Regions from separate parts of the Alcaligenes sp. NLF5-7 genome, predicted to be linked through region 2. Evidence: riboswitches for the same ligand, from Rfam matches in the RefSeq annotation. Region 2 holds a riboswitch; the other holds the start of a gene.

The links. A riboswitch is a leader RNA that binds a small molecule or an ion and turns the genes downstream of it on or off. The one in region 2 is predicted to bind thiamine pyrophosphate.
Region 1: another riboswitch for thiamine pyrophosphate. It lies ahead of MID00_RS18295 (sodium:solute symporter family protein); the one in region 2 lies ahead of MID00_RS19315 (NUDIX hydrolase).

What each region holds. Positions count from the first base shown of each region.
Region 1 is NZ_CP100755.1:3,969,788-3,973,998, reverse strand. It holds gene MID00_RS18300 (OmpA family protein) at 1-332, shown strand, start outside; gene MID00_RS18295 (sodium:solute symporter family protein) at 409-1,848, opposite strand; TPP riboswitch at 1,990-2,097, opposite strand; TPP riboswitch at 2,164-2,261, shown strand; gene MID00_RS18290 (3-oxoacyl-ACP reductase) at 2,312-3,094, shown strand; gene MID00_RS18285 (LLM class flavin-dependent oxidoreductase) at 3,091-4,211, shown strand, end outside.
Region 2 is NZ_CP100755.1:4,173,075-4,177,285, reverse strand. It holds gene MID00_RS19325 (response regulator transcription factor) at 1-8, opposite strand, end outside; gene thiD (bifunctional hydroxymethylpyrimidine kinase/phosphomethylpyrimidine kinase) at 323-1,159, opposite strand; gene MID00_RS19315 (NUDIX hydrolase) at 1,156-1,629, opposite strand; TPP riboswitch at 1,674-1,792, opposite strand; gene MID00_RS19310 (tautomerase family protein) at 1,838-2,227, opposite strand; gene MID00_RS19305 (hypothetical protein) at 2,234-2,611, opposite strand; gene MID00_RS19300 (cytochrome b) at 3,204-3,749, shown strand; gene MID00_RS19295 (nitronate monooxygenase family protein) at 3,753-4,211, shown strand, end outside.

The DNA of each region.
Region 1 (4,211 bases), 200 kb from region 2:
ATCTGGGGCTGGAAGGTTTGACGGTATTACGCCAACTGGCTGCCGTACTGCAGAAATCCACCCATCCTATTGTGATTGAAGGTCATACGGACTCGGTGCCGATTCGTAGTTATCGCTACCCATCCAACTGGGAACTATCAGGTGCGCGTGCCGGTAGCGTAGTGCGTTATATGGAAGCCAACGGAATTGGCAGCCAGCGACTGAGCGCTGTCGGTTATGCCGATACCCGGCCTTTGGGGGATAACGGCACCTCGCAAGGCCGTGCGACGAATCGACGGGTTGAAATTATTGTGCAGACTCCCCAAGCACAGCCTGAAAGCCCCGTCCCATGAGCCTTTAACACAAAACCCCGGTTTGTATGTTGCAAACCGGGGTTTTTGTTTTGAGCCGAAATTCAACGCGTCTGACTTAGTCCAGTACGCGCGTGGAGGAAGCCAGAGAGCCTAGATCGAACTTGGGCAGGTGACGACGCAAGGGCATGATCAGAACACTGATCACTACCGGCACAATCGCGGCCAGCAGGAAGGACTCCAGCAAGTAATCCATAGGACCATTGGGGCGCGGGAATACGGCCAGACCGGCGACCAGACCACCGATGGTGCTGATGGTGGCCGTAAAGCCATCGTAGCGGCGGCTGTACAGGCCAAAGAAAACCGGGAAGGCCGCTGCCGAGCACAGCAAGTCTGCCAACAGGAACAAGTACAGTACGCTAAAGCCTTGTGAGGAGGCGTAGAGCACAGGGATGGAGCAAATCCAGATCAGGGAACGCGCCAGACTCATCATTTGGGCGGTGTTGCGATGCGGCATGATGCGGCTCAAGTCCACGGCAATCAGGCTGGAGACAGCGCTGATTGCGGTATCGGCACTGCTCATGACCAGGGACAGGCCTAACGGAATCAGCAGCACCAGGAACCAGACAGGTACGTGCGGCAAAATTACATTGAACAGGGCCACGGAGCTGTCACCGGGCGAGCCCAGACCAACAAAGGCCAGGCCAAACAAGCCCATCAGGAAAATGAAGGGCGCTACAAACAAACCACCCAACAAAAAGCCGCGACGCATGGACTTGGTGTCTTTGGCGGCATAGATACGTTGCCAGTTACCTTGGTGAAACAGGCCGGTCAGCAAGATGGCGACAAAGAACGTCAGGCCAGCCTTCACGCCTACGGGATCGCTAAGCTCGATCAGTCGAGGAGCTTCCAGTTTCACGTTGTCAAACAACTGTACCGGGCCGCCCACCGCTTGCCAGCCGAACATCACGATCAGGAACAGCATGGGCAGAATCACAAACATCTGCACCTTGTCGGTAAAGATGGAAGCACGCAAACCGCCGTAAGAGGTGTAGATCAGCGTGGCCAGCAACACAATGCTGGCCGTGACCCACAAAGGAATCGGGGCAATCAGGGTAATCATCTTGGACATGGCGGTGATTTCTGCCGTCATGGAGATGAACATGTAAAACAGCATGATGACCAGAGTCAGCGCATACATGGGGCGACCGTAGCGGGCGATGACAAACTCGCTCAGGCTGTGGCCGCGAGGCAGCAATTCGCGCATGCGCTTGCCGAGTGGAATCATGGCCAGACGGGGCGACATGGAGCCAATGGCATAGCCGATGACAGCGCTTAAACCGCCCCAGCTGGCTGCTTGTGCGGGCGAGAACAGAATCCAGGCACCCAGCGAGGAGGCCAATAAAGTCAGAATGGTAGCGACCGAGCTTTGGCTGTTGCGAGCCACCACAAAGTCTTCCAGGGAGCTGTTGTAGTGGCGGGCGTACAGCACCCCGGCCAAGGCAAAAGCAGCGGAAAAAACGATTAGCCACAGGAGGGTGGCACTTTGGTCCAGCATGAGATCTCCCCAAAAGCCTGCTTGAACAGGCACAAACCGGCCAGGCTGGCAGGATGCCAGAACAGGGCGCAGAAAAATGGAGGGATTGAAATGGGGCGTGTGAGCTTGTGAATGCGCCGCATAGACAAGAGCGGGCAGGCTGCCAGGCCGCGTTTCCTTTCCCTTCGCCGGCATGATCCGGATCAGGTTCTAAGGGTTACCGCTTGAATGCGGAGTCTCAGCCCGTTAAGGACTCCCCCAGGAACAGGCTAGAAGAGTAGGAGAGCTTCTTTCAAATGTCAATAATACGGTTTAGTCCGATTTATGCTATGGTCTGCCTGCGGCACGGGGTGTCCTTCTTGGAAAGGGCTGAGATAAAACCCGTCGAACCTGATCCAGCTCATACTGGCGAAGGGATGTCCGAATCCATGGCCCTGCGTCCGAACTGGGCCGACATCCTCGCCGAATTTTTGCAAGGAATGTCATGTCTGTGGAACACGTCTCGGAACTCTCTCAACAACTTGTTCTGGTCACCGGCGGCGCACGCGGCCTGGGGGCTTGTCTGGTACGCGCCTTTGCGGGCCAGGGCGCAAAAGTTGTGATCAATTACCTGAAAAGTGAAGCAGCCGCTCAGGCGCTGGCGGACGAATTTCCGCAGCAATGTCTGGCCGTGCAGGCGGACGTGACGGATGCGGCTTCGGTACAAGCCTTGTTTGCCAAGGCGCAGGCGCACTTTGGCCAGCCCATCACCACCGTCGTCAATAACGCCTTGCCCGAGTTTTCCTTCAACGGCGATGCCCGTTCCCATGCCGATACCTTGACGTGGGCTCAACTGAACCAGCAACTGGAAGGCATTGTGGGCGGTGCCTTGAACACTACACAGGCCGCCCTGCCTGGCATGAAACAAGCTGGTTTTGGCCGCATTATCAATATCGGCACGAACCTGTTTCAGAACCCCGTGGTGCCTTACCACGATTACACCGCGGCCAAGGCGGCCTTGTTGTCCATGACACGCACCTTGTCGCACGATCTGGGGCCGGATCAGATCACCGTGAACATGATTTCCGGTGGTTTGCTGCGTACAACCGACGCGTCCGCGGCCACACCCGAAGCGGTGTTTGACTTGATTGCGGCCAGCACCCCCTTGCGCCGCGTGACCACGCCCGAGGAGTTTGCCGATGCGGCCTTGTTCTTCGCCGGTCCGTGGGCGCGTGCCGTAACAGGACAGAATCTGGTTGTTGACGGTGGATTGGTGAAAAACGGATGAGACAGCTGCATTTCAATTTGTTCATTATGGGCTGCGGGCACCACAAAGCAGCCTGGCGCCATCCTGATTCGCAGGTCGAACGTTTGGGCGATGTCCGGTTTTACGAAGAGCTGACCCAAATTGCCGAGCGCGGCAAGCTGGACGCTATTTTCTTTGCCGATGGTCAGTCCAGCGATAACGTGTCCGATGGTCCGCGCTGGTTTCTGGAACCCTTGACCATGATGGCTGCGCTGGCGCGAGCCACCGAACGTATCGGCTTGATCAGTACCGTTTCCAGTACCTTTTACACGCCGTTTGTGGCGGCACGCATGTTGTGCTCTTTGGATCATGTATCCAATGGGCGGATGGGCTGGAATGTGGTGACATCCATGTTTGACTCGGAAGCGCGTAACCACGGCTACGAAGCCATGCCCGATCATGCCTGGCGCTATGCGCGGGCTGAGGAGTTTGTCGATACCGCATTGCAACTGTTCGACTCCTGGAGCGACAGTGCTTTGGTCATGGACAGAAAGGGCGATTACGCCAAAGTGGATCAGGTTCGCCAGATCCTGCATAAGGGCGATCACTTCCTGGTGGATGGGCCCTTGACCTTGCCACGTTCGCCGCAAGGCCAGCCGGTGCTGTTTCAGGCAGGTGCTTCTGAGCAAGGCCGTGATTTGGCCGCCCGCAAAGCGGAGGCTATTTACGCTGTGGCTTATGATTTGCCCTCGGCCCAATCCTATTACCGCGATATCAAACGACGCGTGCGTGAAGCGGGCCGTGGCGTGGATGTGCCTGTGATGCCGGGTTTGGTGACCTATGTGGGCTCCACCATGGAAGAGGCGCGCCGCAAGCAGCAAGAGCTGGACGAATTGCTACCCGCCGAGACATCCTTGCGTCAGCTGGGCATGTTTGTCGGCCAGGACTGCATGAATTGGGAGCTGGATGCGCCAGTGCCACCACTGCCGCCACTGGAAAGCTTCAAAGGCCCCAAAGGGCGCTATGCCACCATGCTGCGCATTGTGGAAATGGAAAAACCGACAGTGCGCCAGTTGCTGGGCCGAATCGCTGCTGGCGGCGGTCACTGCACCATGGTCGGTACGCCGGAGTCCATTGCGGATCAGATTGAGCAATGGTG
Region 2 (4,211 bases):
TTCCACATTTGGCTTCTCGGAGATTTATGAAGTGGCAGACTCATCCATTCCAGAAATGGATTGATCAAAAAGGCTGATCCCGACTATGAGGCGAACATGACAAAACGGTAATGTTTGATGTCAGGAAATATAAATATTGATTCATCCTGTTAATACTGTCATGTGCTCTGAATTATAGGAGTAATTAGTCAGCACATTATTCTAATAAAAGTCTCAGGGCTGTCGGGCTGGAAATCCGGAAATGCGCCGGAAATTGTCTGGGATGTTTGTCCATTGGCTAAAAAATGCGGGTGGCGCTATGAGGCCCAATACAAGGTGGGCTCTATTCCTGGATTGGGGAGGTCGCCTTACTCTCTGCAGGTGACCACAAAGCATGGAAGTGATGGACCGGACCTTGCCCCAAGCCAATCCGCAATTGGTCAGCCGCGGCCAAAGCGCCATTCAAGTATTCCTTGGCCAAGCCTACCGCGGTCGGTACGCTGCGGCCCGGTAACAGAGCAGCAATGGCGGAGGACAGCGAACAGCCCGTGCCATGCGTGTTGCGTGTCGGAATGCGTGGCGACTGAAAAACATGGCTTTGCCCTTGGCCTTGCAGCAAATCCACACTGTCCGGGCCGTCCAGATGGCCGCCCTTTAACAGCACCCACGCAGGGCCCAGCAAGCACAGTTCGCTTAAGGTGCTGTGCATCTCTTGCAGTGAGGCGGGTTCCGGTTTGTGCAGCAGATCGCCCGCTTCGGGCAAGTTGGGGGTAAGCAGGGTACACATGGGCAGCAGCCTGTCGCGCACGACGGACACGGCTTCGGGGCTGAGCAAACGATCCCCGCTTTTAGCGACCATGACCGGGTCCAGCACAATCGGGCAGTCCAGACCGTGATGGTGCAGGCGGTCTGCAATTGCTTCCGCAATCCCTGCATTGGCGATCATGCCGATCTTGATGGCATCCACGCGCACATCCTCAAACACCGCATCCAACTGGTCCGCCACAAAGTCCGGCTCCAGCGCCACAAAACACCGCACACCCTGGGTGTTTTGCGCGACCACGGCGGTAATCACGCTCATGCCATAAGCGCCCAAGGCATACATGGCTTTCAGATCAGCCTGAATACCGGCACCGCTGGTCGGGTCCGTGCCCGCAATACTCAAGACATTGGGAATCATGCTTGGCCTGCTTGATCTTGAGTGGTAGCCAATGCCAGTGCCCGACGGGCAACTCGTACTACATCAAAGCTGTGTGCCACATCCAGACTGTCCAGTTCCGCATTGCTGAACCAGCGCGCGTCCAGAGCGTCATCGCCTGCTTGCGGCTCACCTTGCTGCCAGCGAAACAGCACGGCAATCAGAATGAAATGCGAATAGGCCAAAGGTCTGGCGCTGGGTTCGCGGTCAAATACATCCAGCGCATCAAAGAGCTGCATGGCCTGGCCTTGTACGCCGGTTTCTTCGGTCAGTTCCCGATGGGCCGCCGCCATGATGGTTTCGCCCGCGCGAATCTTGCCACCCGGAAAGGCCCAGCGTCCTGCATCGGGGCGATTGGCGCGGCGTATCAGCAAAATCCGGTCTTGATGGATGACGGCAGCCAGGGTGGCGGCAACCGGGCCGATGGGGGAGGGAGAGTGGTCAGAAGACAAGATAGCAACTCCTAGTCAAGGATAGCCATCCGGCAGCAAGCGGCGAGCAGGTACAGACCCGTCCCTTCGCCGGCATGACCCGGATCAGGTTCAACGGGTCACTGCGGTGCAATCTGCTCGGGCAGTTTCTCAGCCTGCTCGCCAGGCTCCCCTCGGTGAAAAGACCGTTTCTGTAAAAACGGTCTGGGCGAGTATACCTGTCTTTAGCCTATAACTCCCCCGTCAAAAACTGCGCCCGCCCACGCCCGAAGGACCAGTCTGCATCGCTGTTCTCGACCAGAGCAATGATCAGATCATTGGGCGAGACGCCACAGTTCTGCTCCAGCCGCTCTGCCAGTAAACGGTAGAACTGAATTTTTTGATTCTCGCTGCGGGGGCGGGACACGATGTGCAGCAGTACCACCTTGTCGCTACGCGGATAGCCCAGGCCGGTGTCTTCCAGTATCAGCTCGCCGGGACGATGCTGGGTCACGCACTGGTAGCGGTCGCTGGCGGGAACATCAAAGGCTTGCACCATGGCTTGATGCGCGGTGTCCAGCAGCAGGCGCAGCTCTTTGTCGTTGCGGCCTTGAATCAGATCAAATTTCAGTAGTGGCATGATGGTTCATTCTTGATTGGGGCTGCGGTCTGCAAGGCCGCCGGAAGTGATAGCCATATCGTCGTAAATCAGACGTTCGGCTTCGATTAGCAAATTCGATAACTGTTGATAGGCGGCGACCCATCCATCTATGAGCTCGTTGCTTGTCATCCTCGCGATCAGCTCTTCGCGTATGGCTTGCAGCTGGCAAGTGCCCATCATTGGGTCATGCTCGGGCTGGGCCTGTAGAGCGAGGTGATTGTTGGCGATCTGGCTGGCCAAGGGGCTCATCGGTGGGGAGTCGCGCAGTATCAATTCATAAAAATAGGTGGTCAGGGCTTTGTTGCCGCTTGCCAGCAGCGGGGCAGCGGTCTTGATGATGTCGCGTTGAGCGTCCGTCACCATAAGATTCAAAAGCCGGGCAAGACGTGGCTTTTTTTACAGTGTTCAAGATAGGCAGCTGGGCGAGTCATGGTTTCTGTCTCCTGGTTTGAGGGCGGGATAGCAGGGCTATCGATAGGGAAGATAGAAGACTGAATGAATCAAGTAAAATGATGAATAATGATTTTATGAATCACTAATAATGATCAAAAAGAGATTCATGTAGGCGAGGCCTGGATGAGCCTGCGGTTTCTTGCGAACTACCAGCGGATGTTACTTGTTGCCCTTGGATGGTTTGATGATGAAGGTTGCACGCCTGCCGCCTGGCGTTCTGAGAAGAACTTTCTGTTTATAAATCACTAAAAAAGATTTTATTAATCAGTATTCATCATTTTACTTGATTGGTTGCTGCGCTTATCGTCAGGGCTTCTAAACGACGGTTCTTGGCACCGCCAAGGCTCTGAGGCCACTGTGACACAGGCCCAGGCCTGCAGGCGACAAGGTGACTGCCGACACTGGCCGCTTGTACCTGTTGGGCAGGTGGCTCACGACGTATCACTCTCGGTATTGCACTGTAGAGGACTTGCCCCCCGGTGAGCTTTTCAAGGAGCTAATCATGCAATTGCGCGACAACGGACTCAGGTTCTCGCCCATCACTATTGTGCTGCACTGGCTTGTAGCGGCCTTGCTGTTTTCCATTCTGGGCTTGGGGGTGGCCCTGGCCCAAAGCCCCGGTGAGGTGCGGCTGGTGCAGCTGCAAAATCTGCTGGGGACGCTGCTGTTCCTGATTTCCATCTACCGTTTCTGGGCGCGGGTGACTTCTTTTCATCCCTTGCCGGTGGGCTCGCCCAACCCGGTGGAAGTAATAGTGGCCCGTTCCGTGGCGACAGCCCTGGCCTTGGCGATGGTGCTGCTGCCCGTCGCCGTCTGGCTATCCCGTGCGGCGGCTGGCGTGGCGGTGGAGTTGCCCGGTGGCCTGGCGTTACCGACCGTGATCAGCCCGAATGAGCAGGTCAAAGCCGTGGTTGATGTGCTGTTCAATATTGGCGCCACAGCCTTTTTGGCAGGGCTGGCCTTGCACCTTTTCGGGGCATTCAAGAATCATTTTGTACTGAAGAATCTGGCCTTGCGTCGCATCTTGGGCAAACAGGTGGAGTTGTAAATCATGAGCGAAGCAAATCGAGACTTTGCGGGCAATGTCATTACGGATATGTGCGGAGTGCAGTACCCGATTTTTCTGGCGGGCATGGCTGCGATTTCCGGGCCGCAATTGGTGGCGGCGGTAGCGAACGCGGGTGGGATGGGTGTGCTGGGTGGCTTGCGTCTGGCTCCCTTGATGCTGCGTAAGTGGCTGCGGGAAACCAGGGCACTGACGGACCAGCCTTTCGGGGTGAATGTGGTGCCGCAGTTTGGTGGCCCGGAGGTGTTCGAGGCCCAGTTTCAAGTGATCTTGCAGGAGCGGCCTCGCATCCTGTCGCTGTTCTATGCCGAGGACTATTCCGCCGACATGATTCCCCGCGCCAAAGACGCCGGCATGATTGTGATGGTGCAAACCGGCACGGTGGCTCTGGCTCGTAAAGCGATTGCGCATGGGGCCGACATTATCGTCGCCCAAGGCGGTGAG